DNA from 2 places in the Stenotrophomonas sp. YJH_SMC_40 genome. Region 1 is predicted to be linked to the other one. Evidence: predicted binding sites of a transcription regulator. Region 1 holds the regulator's gene; the other holds the start of a gene.
What was found. Region 1 encodes FliA, which starts transcription of late flagellar genes. Its sites were predicted from a motif close to TAAAGTTTNNCNNNCNNNGGCCGATAA; they were not measured.
Positions count from the first base shown of each region.

Region 2: a site for FliA is predicted at 2,839-2,865, ahead of AC5P6X_RS18605 (methyl-accepting chemotaxis protein). Genes of this name have one in related genera too.

Region 1 is NZ_JCAFRX010000014.1:9,903-18,089, reverse strand. Features, by position in the region: gene flhB (flagellar biosynthesis protein FlhB) at 1-654, shown strand, start outside; gene flhA (flagellar biosynthesis protein FlhA) at 699-2,759, shown strand; gene flhF (flagellar biosynthesis GTPase FlhF) at 2,905-4,521, shown strand; gene AC5P6X_RS20050 (MinD/ParA family ATP-binding protein) at 4,508-5,395, shown strand; gene AC5P6X_RS20045 (RNA polymerase sigma factor FliA) at 5,392-6,135, shown strand; gene cheY (chemotaxis response regulator CheY) at 6,193-6,585, shown strand; gene AC5P6X_RS20035 (protein phosphatase CheZ) at 6,585-7,190, shown strand; gene AC5P6X_RS20030 (chemotaxis protein CheA) at 7,193-8,187, shown strand, end outside.
Region 2 is NZ_JCAFRX010000011.1:41,855-50,041, forward strand. Features, by position in the region: gene AC5P6X_RS18595 (hypothetical protein) at 1-287, shown strand, start outside; gene AC5P6X_RS18600 (hypothetical protein) at 302-592, shown strand; gene AC5P6X_RS18605 (methyl-accepting chemotaxis protein) at 683-2,809, opposite strand; gene AC5P6X_RS18610 (L,D-transpeptidase family protein) at 3,042-4,004, shown strand; gene AC5P6X_RS18615 (M23 family metallopeptidase) at 4,009-4,686, shown strand; gene AC5P6X_RS18620 (hypothetical protein) at 4,622-5,284, opposite strand; gene AC5P6X_RS18625 (adenylosuccinate synthase) at 5,402-6,694, opposite strand; gene AC5P6X_RS18630 (DUF2065 domain-containing protein) at 6,651-7,331, opposite strand; gene hflC (protease modulator HflC) at 7,366-8,187, opposite strand, start outside.

The sequences.
Region 1 (8,187 bases):
GCCGCCGGACTGGTGGTCTGGACCGGCTTCGACACCCTGCGCGGGCTGATCCACCACCCGCTGGAGACCGCCATCACCGACGGGCTCGGCTTCACCCTGCGCCTGCTGCTGGCCACCGCCGGCGCGATGCTGGTGCTGGCCGCCATCGATGCGCCGTACCAGCGCTGGAACTGGATGCGCAAGCTGAAGATGACCCGTGAAGAGCTGCGCCGGGAAATGAAGGAGAGCGAGGGCAGCCCCGAGGTGAAGGGCCGCATCCGCCAGCTGCAGCAGCAGATGGCCAACCGCCGGATGATGGAGGCAGTGCCCACCGCCGACGTGGTGGTGGTCAACCCGACGCACTACGCGGTGGCCCTGAAGTACGAGGGTGGGACCATGAATGCTCCCACCGTGGTCGCCCTGGGCGTGGATGAGACCGCCCTGCGCATCCGTGAGGTGGCCGACGGCAACAAGGTCGCGATCGTCTCCGCCCCGCCTTTGGCACGCGCCTTGTATCGGGAAGGCCAACTCGGAAAGGAAATCCCCGTGAGACTGTATTCGGCCGTCGCCCAGGTCCTGTCCTACGTCTACCAGCTGCGCGCCTGGCGCACTGGCCCGATGCCGGACGCCCCGCACATCCAGGTGGATGAATTCGGCAAGGGAGGCCGCCCGTGAGCGCCCAGCCCTCCACCGGATTCAACACCCGCCGTGCCCTGGAAATGATCCGCCAGGGCCTTGGCGCGCCGCTGATCGTGCTGGCCCTGCTGGCCATGGTCGTGGTGCCGCTGGCCGCGCCGGTGCTCGACGCTCTGTTCACCTTCAACATCGCCATCTCGCTGATGGTGCTGCTGGCGGTGGTCTACGTGAAGCGCCCGCTGGACTTCACCATCTTCCCGATCGTGCTGCTGATCACCACCATGCTGCGGCTGGCGCTGAACGTGGCGTCCACCCGCGTGATCCTGCTCAACGGCCAGAACGGCCACGATGCCGCGGGCAAGGTCATCGCCGCCTTCGGCGAATTCGTGATCGGCGGCAACTATGCGGTCGGCATCGTGGTGTTCGCGATCCTGACCATCATCAACTTCGTGGTGATCACCAAGGGCGCCGGCCGCGTCTCGGAAGTGACCGCGCGCTTCATCCTGGACGCAATGCCCGGCAAGCAGATGGCGATCGACGCCGACCTCAACGCCGGTTTGCTGACGCGTGAAGAAGCCAAGCTGCGGCGCGAGGAAGTGCGCGAGGAAGCCGACTTCTACGGCGCGATGGACGGCGCCAGCAAGTTCATCCGCGGTGACGCCATCGCCGGCATCCTGATCCTGTTCATCAACATGCTCGGCGGCCTGGCCGTGGGCGTGCTGCAGCATGGCATGCCGTTCGGCGAAGCCGCTGCCACCTACACCCTGCTGTCCATCGGTGACGGCCTGGTGGCGCAGCTGCCGGCCCTGCTGGTCTCCAGCGCGGTGGCGATGCTGGTGACCCGCGCCTCGCGCTCGCAGGACATGGCCCAGGCGATGACCGGCCAGGTGTTCGGCCAGTACCGCGCGCTGGCGATCACCGCCGGCATCATCGGCGTGGTCGGCCTGGTGCCGGGCATGCCCAACGTCGCTTTCCTGACGCTGGCCGCGATCCTCGGCTTCATCGCCTGGAAGGTCTACCGCAAGGGCAAGGCCGCAGCCACCGACCCGGCAGCCGCCGGCAATGACGCGGCCGCACTCAATGCACTCGGCCGCCCGGCGGCACCTGCGCCGACCGCCGAACTGAGCTGGGACGAACTGCGCCCGGTCGATCCGCTGGGCCTGGAGGTCGGCTACCGGCTGATCCCGCTGGTGGACAGCAACCAGGGCGGCGAACTGATGGCGCGCATCAAGGGCGTGCGCCGCAAGCTGACCCAGGACGTCGGCTTCCTGATCCCGTCGGTGCATATCCGCGACAACCTGGAACTGCCCGCCAACGGCTACCGCGTGCTGGTGCACGGCGTGCCGGTGGCCACCGCCGAGATCCACCCCGACCGCGAACTGGCGCTGGACCCGGGCAGCGCGCTGGGCACCCTGGAGGGCATTGCCGGCAAGGATCCCGCGTTCGGCCTGGATGCCACCTGGATCCAGCCGCACCAGCGTGCCCAGGCTGAAACGCTGGGCTACACCGTGGTCGACCCGGCCACCGTGGTGGCCACCCACCTCTCGCACCTGATCCGCGAACATGCGCCGGAACTGCTCGGCCACGAGGAAGTGCAGCACCTGCTGGCCAACCTGGCCAAGAGCGCGCCCAAGCTCGTCGAAGATCTGACGCCGAAGGCGCTGCCGCTGTCGGCGGTGGTGCGCGTGCTGCAGAACCTGCTGGTGGAGCGCATCCCGATCCGCCAGCTGCGCAAGATCGCCGAGGCGCTGGTCGAACACGCGCCCAGCAGCCAGGACCCGGCGGTGCTGACCGCTGCCGTACGCACCGCGCTGGGCCGCTTCATCGTGCAGGAGATCGCCGGAATGTCGGCGGAGCTGCCGGTGTTCACCCTCAACCCGCAATTGGAACGTGTCTTGCAGGAGTCCACGCAGGGCAACGGCGCCGCGCTGGAACCCGGACTCGCAGAGCGACTGCACCAGAGCCTGGCCGAATGTGTCAGCAAGCAGGAAGCGCGAAACGAGCCGGCGGTCGTGCTGGTACCGGGCCCGGTGCGCGCCGCGCTGGCGCGCCTGGTCCGCCACAGCGTTCCGTCGTTGTCGGTCCTGGCCTACAGCGAGGTGCCGGAGGACAAGCGCCTGAAGCTGGTCGGAACGATCAGCTGACGCCGCCCACCGATGCGCCAGAAAACAGACACCACCTTCGAACCAACGCAACAGACAGATACCAAGGGGAACCCGCACCGTGCAGACCACCGACCACCCGAGTTCTCCGACCGCCACCCCGCCGTCTTCGTCCCGTGACCACAGCATGAAAATCAAACGATTCGTCGCCGCCGACATGCGCTCGGCCATGAACCTGGTGCGCAAGGAACATGGTCCTGACGCCGTGATCCTGTCCAACCGCCGGATCGAGGAAGGCGTCGAGATCGTCGCCGCGGCCAACTACGACGAGAGCGCCGTGCAGCGTGCACTGGAAGCCTCGCGCCGTGATGTCGCACCGCCGCCGGCACCCAAGCCGCGCACCGCTGCTGACGCGGTGATCGCCGCGGTCACCCGCCGCCGCAGCAGCACCCCCGCGCCGGAACCGGTCGCCGCCACCACCTCGGCCGTGGCCGCCCTCGCCCGTGCGGCCGTTGGGGCCACCGGCCGTACCCTGGACAGCGCCGACGAGATCGTGCCGACCCGTGGCAGCACTGGCTTCGCCGCCACCCTGGCGCGCGCCGCCGTCAACGAACCGGCGCTGCCCGAACAGAGCTTCGCCCCGTTCGCCGAGGCCATCGTTGCACCGGCCGCCACCGTGCCGGCCAACCGCGCCCGCTTCCAGATCGACCCGCCGCGCGACATGCATCACGAAAGCGTGGCCCCGGCCGTGCAGCCGCCGCCGCTGCCGACCGCTGCCGTGACCGAAGCGCAGCCCGGGATCGCCGCCAGCGAACCGGCAGCGGCCGAAGCCGCCGGCGAAGCCAGCCCGGCCCCCATGCTGGCCCCGGCACCGACGCTGACCGTGGTTGCCCAGGACGACGCCGAGATCCGCCAGCTGCGCCAGGAAGTGGCCGGCATGCGCCAGGTGATCGAGCGCGAGATGAACCGCTTCACCGACGAGCGCCTGCGTGGCAGCCCGGTGCGCGCCACCGCGCTGGACCTGATGGACGAGTACGGTTTCGACGCCGGGCTGGCCCGCGACGTGGCCATGCAGATCCCGCTGGAGACCGAAGCCCATCGTGGCCGCGGCCTGATGCTGGGGCTGATCTCGCGCAAGCTGCCGATCGCTCCGGTCGACCCGCTGGAAGAAGGCGGCGTGATCGCCCTGGTCGGCCCGACCGGCGCCGGCAAGACCACCACCATCGCCAAGCTGGCCTCGCGCTTCGCCGAGAAGCATGCGCCGCGCGACGTGGCCCTGGTCACCACCGACACCACCCGCATCGGCGCCCGCGAGCAGCTGTACGGCTACGGCCGCCAGCTCGGCATCGCGGTGCACGAGGCCAACAGCGGCACCGACCTGGACCAGCTGCTGGAGCGCCTGAAGGACTACAAGCTGGTGCTGATCGACACCGCCGGCCTGGGCCCGCGCGACCGCGCGCTGGCCGCGCAGCTGCAGTGGCTGCGCGCCGCCCGCCAGGTACGCACCCTGCTGGTGCTGCCGGCCAACACCAGCTTCGGCGACATGGACGAGGTGGTCCGCCGCTTCGGCGCCGCCAACCTGCAGGGCCTGGTGCTGAGCAAGCTGGACGAGACCGGCCGCTTCGGCAACGCCCTGTCAGTGGCCGTGGACCACGCCCTGCCGATCACCTGGGTGACCGATGGCCAGGACGTTCCGGAGGACCTGCACCGGGCCAGTGCGGCCAATCTCGTACTTCGCCTTGAAGATTTGCGCCGCGCGGCCGATATGCCCTGCAACCCGGAGTTGAACCATGCCGTCGCGTGAGTACGCCAAGCTGACCAAGACCTTCCCGCTGTCGGCCACCCGCAGCGAGCCGCTCGGCCCTGTGCGCACCATTGCCGTCACTGGCGGCAAGGGCGGCGTGGGCAAGACGAATGTGTCCGCCAACCTGGCGGTGGCACTGGCCGGCATGGGCAAGCGCACGCTGCTGCTGGACGCCGACCTGGGCCTGGCCAACATCGACGTGATCCTGGGGCTGAACCCGACCTTCACGCTGGCCGACCTGGTCGCCGGCCGCTGCTCGCTGGACGACGTCATCGTCGAAGGCCCGAACGGCGTGCTGGTGGTGCCGGCCGCGTCCGGCCGCCGGCACATGGCCGAGCTGGCCCCGGCCGAGCACGTCGGCCTGGTCAACGTGTTCTCCGAGCTGGAACGCGAACTGGACATCATGGTGGTGGACACCGCCGCCGGCATCACCGACGGCGTGCTGACCTTCTGCCAGGCCGCGCAGGACACCGTGGTGGTGGTCTGTGACGAGCCGGCCTCGATCACCGACGCCTACGCGCTGATCAAGGTGCTGTCGCGCGAACGCGGCGTGGACCGCATCCAGGTAGTGGCCAACATGGTGCGCGACCCCAACGAGGGCCGCGTGCTGTACGAAAAGCTGACCCGCGTCTGCGAGAAGTTCCTCGCCGATGTCTCGCTGAACTACCTGGGCTGCGTGCCGCAGGACGACTGGCTGCGCCTGTCGGTGCAGCGCCAGCAGCCGGTGGTGAAGGCCTACCCGTCCAGCCCGGCCGCGCTGGCGATCACCGAGATCGCGCGTCGCACCGCACGCTGGCAGGCGCCGACCGAACCGCGTGGCGGCGTCGAGTTCTTCCTCGAGCGCATCCTCAAGCAGCGCGGGGTGGCCGCATGAAAGGCGCAGCCCAGTACAGGGAAGTCCAGCGCTCGGCGGCCAACGAGGTCATCGCCCAGCATTCGGACCTGGTGCGGCGCATCGCCCACCACCTGGCCGCGCGGTTGCCGGCCAGCGTTGAAGTGGACGACCTGATCCAGGCCGGCATGATGGGCCTGATCGAAGCGTCGCGCAGCTACGACGCCGACCAGGGCGCCTCGTTCGAGACCTATGCCTCGATCCGCATCCGCGGTTCGATGATCGACGAGATCCGCCGTGGCGACTGGGTGCCGCGCTCGGTGCACCGCCGTGCCCGCGATGCCGCCGCCACCATCCGCCGCCTAGAACAGAGCAGCGGCCGCGCCGCCAGCGCCACCGAGGTGGCCGCCGCGATGGAGATGCCGCTGCCCGAATACCTGCGGTTGATGGAGGACGCCGCACGTGGCCAGGTGCTGAGCCTGGAGTCGCGCATCGAGGACCAGGGCGAGCTGGACACCGTCGCCCAGGGCGGCCCGACCCCGCAGCAGGTGCTGGAGCGTGGTGAATTCGGCCGTGAGCTGGGCAAGGCCATCGGCCACCTGCCCGAGCGCGAACAGCTGGTGCTCTCGCTCTACTACGAGCAGGAACTGAACCTGAAGGAGATCGGCGCGGTGCTCGGCGTGAGCGAGTCGCGGGTCTGCCAGATCCACGGCCAGGCGGTGCTGCGCCTGCGTGGCCGGCTCAAGATTTTCGAGGCGGCGGACGCCGGCCTGGAAGAATGAACATGCCCGAGGCGGCTGCCCCCGGCCGCCCGGAATGAACAACAAAGGAACTCTGCTTTGAACAAGAACATGCGCATCCTGATCGTCGATGACTTCTCGACCATGCGTCGGATCGTCAAGAACCTGCTGGGCGATCTGGGCTTCACCAATACCGCCGAAGCCGAGGACGGGCATGCCGCGCTGTCGCTGCTGCAGAGCCAGCCGTTCGATTTCGTGGTCACCGACTGGAACATGCCGGTGATGACCGGCATCGAGCTGCTGAAGGCGATCCGTGCCGATGCCAAGCTGAAGACCCTGCCAGTGCTGATGGTCACCGCCGAAGCCAAGCGCGAACAGATCATCGAAGCCGCCCAGAACGGCGTGAACGGCTACATCATCAAGCCGTTCACTGCGCAGACGCTGGAAGAGAAGCTCGGCAAGATCTTCGAACGCCTGGCGGCCAGCGCCTGATGGATACCACGGTCGACAAGAGCGCCCTCGCCCTGCGCCTGCAGGAAGCCCTGGACGCACTCGAGTCCGGTGACGAGGCCGCCTGGCGGCAGCGCATCGACGGACTGGTCGCGCTGCGTACGCAGCCGATGATGAGCGGCCTCTCGCGGCTGGCCCGCGAGCTGGGGCAGGCACTGGGTGAGCTGCCGACCGTGCCCAGCGAGGCCGGTGAGCTGGACGACGCCTGCGCACGCCTGGACCACGTGGTGGCCATGACCGAACAGGCCACGCACCGCACCCTGGACCTGGCCGAGGAATGCCGCAGCCTGACCGAACAGTTGCGTGCTGAAGGCCTGCAGCCGGGCCAGGACGCGCAGCTCGAGCGCATCCGCCACAACCTGACCGAGATCGCCCTGACCCAGAGCTACCAGGACCTGACCGGGCAGATCATCCGTCGCGTGGTCGGCATCGTCCGCCGCGTGCACGAGGGCTTCGGCGCACTCGGCCTGCCGCCGGAACAGCATCGCACCGACCCGGAACTGGCCGGGCCGGCACTGAAGGGACTGGACCGCCACGCGGTCTCGCAGAACGACGCCGACGACCTGTTGTCGGATCTGGGGCTGTAAGCATGAGCGCGGTATCCGACGACATCACTGCCGATTTCATCATCGAGGCACAGGAAATCCTGGATCGCCTGGGCGAACAGCTGGTGTCGCTGGAGCAGGCACCGCAGGACACCGAGCAGCTCAACGCGGTGTTCCGTGGATACCACACGCTCAAGGGCGGTGCCGGCTTCCTTGGCGTCACCGCGATGGTCGAACTGTGCCACGCCGCTGAAGAGGCCCTGGGCATCGCGCGTGCCGGGCAGGCGGTGCTGCAGGCCCACCACTTCGACGCCGCCCAGCAATCGCTGGACTACCTGCAGTCGATGCTGGACGCCGTGTCCTCCGGCACCGAGCCAGGCTATGCGCCGCCGGACCTGATCGCGCAGTTCGACATGAACGGTGGCACTGCCGCGCCGGTCGCTGCGGCCGCGCCTGCGGCAGCCGGCAGCGACCTGATCACCGACGACGAATTCGAGGCCCTGCTCGACCAGCTGCATGGCGGCAACGCACCGACCGCGGTCGCGCCGCCCAGGAAGGCCGACGACGGCCTGATCAGCGAAGACGAGTTCGAAGCGCTGCTGGACCAGCTGCACGGCGGCGCTGCGCCAGGCGCGAAGCCTGCTGCCACCGTCGCGGCGGCACCTGCCGCTGCACCGCGCCCGGCGCCCGTACCGGCGCCCGCCGCCAAGCCGGCGGCCAAGCCGATGGCCGAGGCCGAGCACACCGTGCGCGTGGACACCAAGCGCCTGGATGCGATCGTCAACCTGATCGGCGAACTGGTGCTTTCCCGCAACCGCCTGAAGACCCTGCGTGCACGCCTGCGCGACGAGGAGCTGGACCGCGCCGTATCGACGCTGGACATCGCCACTGCCCGCCTGCAGTCGGCGGTGATGCGTACCCGCATGCAGCCGGTGGGCAAGGTGTTCTCGCGCTTCCCCAAGGTCGCCCGCGACGTCGCCCGCTCGCTGAAGAAGGAAGTGGACCTGGAGCTGGTCGGCGCCGAAACCGAACTCGACCG
Region 2 (8,187 bases), on a different contig from region 1:
TGACATTCCTGTCCAACCCGCAACTGGATGAGAACCGCGTACCCAAGGTGCACTGCGATCTGCGCATGCTGCGCCCGGACGGCACTACCAGCATCGACGAACGCGATGTTCCCTGTTTCACCGCTGCCCTGCCCGGCCCGCCAACCCTGTTGTACATGACCAACCTGCACCTGAAGTTCGTGGCCGAGGCCAGTGATCCGAAAGGCACGTGGACTGCGCAGGTGGTGGTCAGGGATCTGCTGCGGAATGTGAGCCTGCCTCTGCAGGCTCACTTCGACGTCCGTTGAACGGAGGCGTGCGGATGAAGATGCGGCGATTACTGAGCTGGACCGGTCTTGCGCTTTGCGTGGTCTACCTGCTGTTGACCGCATGGCTGGTTCACGGCGCGCAGTCGGATGCGGACCCGAAGGGGGCCTATATCCTGATGTCGCTCCCCATCACCCTGCAGTCTGCTGCACTCGATGCCATCGGCGCAGGCAGCCTGCTGTACCGCAAACCCTGGTCGACCGCGTATGCAGTACTGGTTCCGCCAACACTGCTGTTGCTGTACGCAGCGGGCTGGCTGATCGAACGCGCCGCGCGCGGCCGCTAGCCAGCGGCACCGACCGGTGGCGTGCATGCGGTGCCCTGCATGCGGGGCATCGCGATGCAGGGCGTCATCCAACATCCAGTCGCAGGTTGCTTACGCCGCCTGCGCAGGCACGATGGGCATGCGCGCGCCCTGCTCCACCTTGAACACCGCCACCGACGTGGTCAGCGCATGCGCCTGTTCTTCCAGCGCGCGGCTGGCGGCAGTGGCTTCTTCCACCAGCGCAGCGTTCTGCTGGGTCACCTGGTCCATCTGCACCACCACCTGGTTGACCTGCTCGATACCGGCGGCCTGTTCCTTGCTGGCCGCTGCGATGTCGCTCATCAGCTGCGTGGTGCGCGAGCTGGCCTGGGCCACGCGGGCGATCGCGGCTTCCGATTCAACGGTCACCGCCAGGCCGCTCTTCACCTTGGCAGCGGCGTCTTCGATCAGCTCCTTGATCTCCTTGGCGGCGACACCGGCACGCTGTGCGAGCGTGCGTACCTCGCTGGCGACCACGGCAAAACCACGGCCCTGCTCACCTGCACGCGCGGCTTCAACCGCAGCATTCAGCGCCAGGATGTTGGTCTGGAACGCGATGCCGTCGATCACGGTGGAGATTTCCGAGATGCGTGCCGAGGACTGATCGATCTCACTCATCACCGACGCCATCTGCGCCATCGCCTGCTCGGTTTCGCGTACGGCGGCACCGGCGGCGTGCGCTTCACTGTCGGCCTGACGAGCGAGCTCGGCATTCTGGCGCACAGTCGAGGTCAGTTCCTCCATCGATGCGGCGGCTTCTTCCAGGTTGGCGGCCTGCTGCTCGGTGCGGCGCGACAGGTCGTTGTTGCCGGCGGCCAGTTCCTGCGCCGCGTTGTTGATGCTGTCGGCGGCCACCTGGATGCCACGTACGATGCCGGTCAGCTGCGCGGTGGTGGTGTTGGCGTCGTCACGCATGCGGGCGAATACACCGTCGTACTCGCCGTCCATGCGTGCAGTCAGGTCGCCGTGCGAGATCGCACGCAGCACATCGGAGACATCAGCGATGCTGGCCTGCGAACTGGCCATCATGCCGTTGAGGTGCTCGACCATCGCCTTGAACTGGAACTGGAACGCAGCAGCATCGCCACGCATGCTGAAATCACCGGCGCGCGCGGCCCGGGCCAGTGCATCGATCTGCGCGTTGATCGCCATCAGGCTCTGCTTCACTGCGGCCAGAGTGCGGGTCAGCGTCCCCTTCTCGCCCGGGTAGTCCGGCAGGTCGCGGCTGAGGTCACCGATGGCGTAACGCTGCATCACTTCGGCCATCAGCAGTTCCACCTGCACGTGCGATTCGACCAGGCTGTTGGTGGCCTGCACCATGCGGCCGAAATCACCGGGGAAGGCGCTGGCGTCCATGCGGTAGCGGATCGCACCCTCCTCGTGCTGTTCGGCCATCTGCAGCTGCGCGCCGATCGCCGCCTGCACACTCTGGCGCACGCTGGCCATCGCCTCGCCCAGCTGGGTCAGTTCGTCACGGCCGCCGAGGCGGAACTCCTGATCCAGCTGGCCCTTGGACAGGCGCTCGGCCAGGTTCACCGCGCGGGCCAGCGGGCCGGTCAGGCTGCGCCCGATCATCACCGAGGCGGCGATGCCCACCAGCAGCGCGACGCCGCCCAGCACCAGCAACTGCAGCAGGCTGCGCTCGCCCAGGCGGATCGCCTCGGCGGCCGCCTCACGGCTTTCCTTCTCTTCGAAGTCCACGCCATCGGACAGCGCCTTGTTCCAGCCGTTGGCGGCTTCCTGCACCGGGCCCAGGGTCAGCGCCACGGCGCCCGGGTAGTCGCCCTGCTCCATCAGTTCGCTGGTCTGCTTGTTGAGCGGACGCGCGATGGCACGCTTGGCGGCGATGGTTTCGGCAATGGCCTTGCCCTCGGCGTCGCTGGGCAGCGCCTGGTAGGCGGTCCAACTGGCCTCATAGCGCTTGACCAGATCGGCGATGCGCTGCTCATCATGGCCACGGTCATCGCCCTGGCGGATCAGCATCTCGCGGCGAACGACCATCATCTGGTTGTTGGCATCGAGCATCTGCGAGAGCAGGCGCACCTTGGCCACGCTGACATCGACCACCTGCTGCATCGCGCGCTTCTGCACGACACTGGCGGTGGCGCCGGTGGCCACCACGGCCGCAACCAACAGCAGCAACAGGCCAAAGCCCAGCCCAAGACGCCAGGCAACCCTGACATTCCTCAAGTAGTTCATCGGTACATCCAAAACGGGGGGATGTGGCGTTATCGGCGGCCCGCCAGGCAATCTTGATCGCCAACCGCCAATGGCGTGGGGCACCATTCACCTTGGTGAGCCCTTGGCCGGCGGCACCCGCGCGGGGACGGTGGCGCAACGACCCGACTGCTCATGCAGACGTCAGATCTCTTTCACGGCGGCTCGGCGCGGCCTGCAGGCAAGGTGGTGGCGTCATCTGCTGGAGTTCCCAATGCCATTACCCGTGTACCGATCCACCCTGCTCGCTCTCTCGCTGCTGGCATCGCCGGCGTTCGCGCAGGCACCGCCGCCTGGACTGCCCGCCCCCATCGCCGAGAAGGCCGGACCGGACACCGCAGCACGTTCCGCCCTGCATGCCCAGGTGCTGCTGGATCGCGCGAATTTCTCGCCCGGCCAGATCGACGGTGAAGTGGGCAGCAACCAGCGGCGCGCGGTGTCGGGTTTCCAGGCGGCGCACGGCCTGACCGTCACCGGTGAACTGGACGACGCGACCTGGCAGGCCCTGCAGGCTGATACGGTCACCCCCCTGGCCAGCTACACGCTGACCAGCGAGGATGTCGCCGGGCCGTTCCAGGCGGTGCCGAAGGGCCCCGCCGCACAGGCCAAACTGAAATCGCTGGGCTTCAACAACGTCGAAGAGTCGCTGGGCGAACGCTTCCACGCATCCCCTGAGCTGTTGAAGCTGCTCAATCCGGGCGTGGATCTGAGCAAGGCGGGCAACCGCATCCAGGTGCCCAATATCGCACCATCGCCGCTACCGAAGGCGGCCAAGGTGGTCGTCGACAAGTCCGATTCCAGCCTGCAGTTGCTGGATGCGCAAGGCAAGGTGATCGCTCAGGTGCCGGTTTCCTCCGGCAGCCAGCATGATCCGCTGCCGATCGGCGAATGGAAGATCCTGGGCGTGTATCGCGACCCGCCGTTCCACTACAACCCCAAGCTGTTCTGGGATGCGCGCAAGGGCGAAAAGAAGGCGACACTGCCGCCGGGCCCGAACAATCCAGTCGGCCGGGTCTGGATCGACCTGTCCAAGCCACACTACGGCCTGCATGGCACGCCCGAGCCCGGCCATGTCGGCAAGACCGAGTCACATGGTTGCGTGCGCATGACCAACTGGGATGCGCTGCGCGTGGCCGATGCGGTGGATACCTCCGTCCCCGTGGTGATGCAGGAGTGAGCCGATGCGTCTTTCGCAGCTGATCGTGCTGGGCGTGCTGCTGGGACTGGGGGCCGGCTGGTGGCTGCGCCGCGATGCAGGCGAGCCGGTAGCCGCCTCGCTGCCGGAAGCACAACCGGCAGCCGCTGTGGCGCCGGCCAAGGGATCGGTAGCGCCGCTCGACACGGCCCCTGCCCCCGCCGCCACCGCACCGTCAGCCGCGCGGACTGCGGATGCGCCGTCGGGTCTGCTGCTGCCGGTACAGGGCGTCCTGGCCTCCCAGCTGCGCGACACGTTCACCGATGCGCGTAGCGAAGGCCGCGTGCACGATGCCATCGACATCATGGCCACCGCCGGTACGCCGGTGCTGGCAGTGGCCGATGGCACGGTGGAAAAACTGTTCAACAGCGAGCGCGGTGGCCTGACGATCTACCAGTTCGAGCCCAGTGGCCGCTGGTGCTACTACTACGCGCATCTGCAGCGCTACGCCGATGGCCTGGCGGAGAAGCAGGTGATCAAGCGCGGAGACGTCCTCGGCTATGTCGGCAGCACCGGCAACGCCAGTGCCGAGGCTCCGCATCTGCACTTTGAAGTGCACGTGCTGGGGCCGGAGAAGCAGTGGTGGAAGGGGGAATCGATCAATCCGTATCCACTGCTGAATCCGCCTGCTTCGAAGCCCGGTGCTGCCAGCGCCGCAAAGTGAACGTGAACACCGCCAAGGCAGCTCCTGGAATCAGCAGGAGCAGTGCCGCCACTTTCCAGAAGAAGAACGGCCACAACCAGACATAATCCAGGTCAGTCAGCTTCAACAGGTCCAGTGGCGGCTGCAGCTCGACGGTGGCCGCGCGATCGGCCAGCGCCGGGTCCACCTCCAGCACGGTTAGCCGCACCCATGAGCGGCCGCGTGGCAATGCATCGCCGCGACCATAGCCGAAGTAGGACGCCATGAGGCCGCTGGACTCAACCGAAGCCAGCCCACGATTGATGCCCTGTCCGGCCACTCCCGAACGCTCCCCTGCGCGGAAGTCTCCATGATCGGTCGGAGTTTCGATGCGCAGCAGCACCTCGGGGTCAGCGTCCGTACCGTCCGCGGCATAGCGCAGGCGCAGCCGCAGTTGATCATCGATGAGGCGGTAGACGGTGATCTGGGCGGTTGCGCCAGGGCTCAGCACCAACGGCACCGTCTGCGTGCGCGAAGCCAGGGTATTGGCTGCCGCGCCCAGCACCAGTACCAGGCAGGCGATGCCCCACAGGCTCCACAACACCCACAGGGTGATCCGCACGGCCGTTTCGCCCTTCACGCTGACATCCTGGTCATCGCTTTGCTTCCTCGCCGACCCCGCTGACACAGTAACGAAAAAGCCCCGCTTGCGCGGGGCTTTTCCTGTCACCTACGCCGGGCAGCGCCCGGCGTTACCTCAGGCAAACGGATCCTGCAGGACCATGGTGTGGTCGCGGTCCGGGCCGGTGGAGACGATGCTGATCGGGCAGCCGGCCAGCTCTTCCAGCGAACGCAGGTAGGCGCGCGCAGCCGGCGGCAGGTCGTCCCAGTTGGTGATGCCGTGGGTGTTCTCGCTCCAGCCCGGGAACTCCAGGTACACCGGCGTGCACTCTTCCCAGCCCTGCGCGTCCAGCGGCGCGTACTCGGTGCGCTTGCCGTTGTATTCGTAGGCGATGCAGACCTTCAGCTTTTCCATGCCGTCCAGCACGTCCAGCTTGGTGATGCACAGGCCGCTGATGCCGTTGATGGCCACGGCACGCTTCAGCGCGACGATGTCCATCCAGCCACAACGACGCGGACGGCCGGTCGACGCACCATACTCGGCGCCGCGGTCACGGATGCCCTGGCCGACTTCGTCGTCCAGCTCGGTCGGGAACGGGCCACCGCCGACGCGGGTGGCGTAAGCCTTGGCGATGCCCAGCACGTAGTCGATCGAATCGGCGCCGACGCCGGAACCGGCCAGCGCGCCACCGACGGTGGTGTTGGAGCTGGTGACGTACGGGTAGGTGCCGTGGTCGATGTCCAGCAGCGCGCCCTGCGCGCCTTCGAACAGCACGCGCTTACCCTGCTTGCGCAGGTCGTGCAGGATGCCGGCCACGTCGGACTTCATCGGCTGCACGTATTCGCCGAAGGCCAGCGCTTCGTCGAAGGTCTTCTGGAAGTCGACCGCATCGGTGTTCAGATACTTGGTCAGCACGAAGTTGTGGTAATCCAGCGCGGTGCGCAGCAGTTCTTCCAGCTGCTTCGGGTAATGCAGGTCGGCGATGCGGATGCCGCGACGCGCCACCTTGTCTTCGTAGGCCGGGCCGATGCCACGGCCGGTGGTGCCGATCGCCTTGCCACCGGCAGCGCGCTCGCGCGCCTGGTCCAGGGCGATGTGGTACGGCATGATCAGCGGCGCGGCCGGGGAGATCTTCAGGCGCGACCGCACTTCCACGCCGGAGGCTTCCAGCTCGGCGATTTCCTTCTGCAGCGCGGCCGGCGAGATCACCACGCCGTTGCCGATCAGGCACAGCGCGTCGTCACGCAGGATGCCCGACGGGATCAGGTGCAGGACGGTCTTCTTGCCGTTGATGACCAGGGTGTGGCCGGCGTTGTGGCCGCCCTGGAAGCGCACGACGGCGCCGATTTCCTCAGTGAGCAGATCGACGATCTTGCCCTTGCCTTCATCGCCCCACTGGGCACCCAACACTACGACAGACTGACCCATGACGGGCTCCTCGATTTGTTGCGGCCATCGGGGCCGCGGACGGGTAAACCGTGGCGGGGCTGGCCAGCACCTGCAAGGCGGCTCCAAACGGGGAGCGGCCGGCGATGGAAGGCCCAGACACGGAAAAAGCCGAACGGGGAGGCCCGTCCGGCTTTTGTGCATTATCCGGGTTTCCGGGGTCGGGTGCCACCTTTCCGACGGGTGGCTTTACCGGCCGGTCAGCCGCCCCGCCCGGTCGTCCCGGCCACTCAGGCCCCGCCCGGTAGTGCCGGCCGCTGGCCGGCAATGCCAACCAAGGTTGGCATCCACCAGAGCCGGGCCACGCAGGTGAACGCAGGCGGGCGCGCCGGCCGCTGGCCGGCAACGCCAACCAAGGTTGGCATCCACCAGAGCCGGGCCATGCATGTGAACGCAGGCGGTAGTGCCGCACCCACCACAGCAGGCTCAGGCCGGCCAGCAGCACCAGCCCACCGAAGCTGCGCAGGGCCGGGCTGGGCAGGTCCAGCAGGCGCTCGGCCATGCGCTTCCAGGCGAACGGGGCGACGAACAGGAACAGGCCTTCCAGCACCGCGACCAGGCAGACAGCGGCAAACAGATCTTTCATGGGGGACTCCGGAAAAAGCACGGGGCCCGGCATATGGCCGGGCCCCGTGGGGTACTGCCCTGCGACCTCAGCGGTCGTTCTTCAGGTACTGCAGGAACGGGTCGTTCTTGTCGAGCACGATCACGCCGTTGCCGTCGGTCATGGAGCCACGGTAGGCCTCCAGGCTGCGGTAGAACGCATAGAACGACGGATCGGCCGAGCCGGCCTTGCCGTAGATGCGGGCCGCCTCGGCATCGCCTTCACCGCGCAGGCGCTGGGCATCACGCTCGGCCTCGGCGATCAGCACAGTGCTGTCACGGTCGGCCTGGGCGCGGATGGTCAGCGACTGCTCCTCGCCCTCCGCGCGCAGCTTTGCGGCTTCCTGCTTGCGCTGGGCACGCATGCGCTCGTACACGTCGTTGATCACCTGGCTGTCGGTCGGCAGGTCCACCTGCTTGATGCGCAGGTCGATCATCTGCATGCCCAGGCCGGCCACCGCTTCGTTGATCCCCTTCAGCTGCTCGGCGATCAGCTCGCTGCGGTCGCCGGAGACCAGCTGCTGCAGGGTGCGCGAGTTGATCTGGTTGCGCAGCGAGTCGGTGATGATCGGTGCCAGGCGGGCGTTGGCGATGCGCGGATCGCCGCCGGTGGCACGGAAGTAGTCACCCACGTTGGAAATGTAGCCGATGGCGAAGAAGTCGACGCTGACGTCCTTCTGCTCGGCGGTGAAGTAGCGCGCCGGCGCGGTGTCGAGCACCTGGAAGCGGCGGTCGAAGACCTTCACCGTTTCCACCACCGGCACCTTGAAGTGCAGGCCCGGCTTGATGTCCGAACGCACCACCTTGCCCAGGTTCAGCACCATGGCGGTCTGGTCCTCACGGACCACGTACACCGAGCCGAGCAGGCCCAG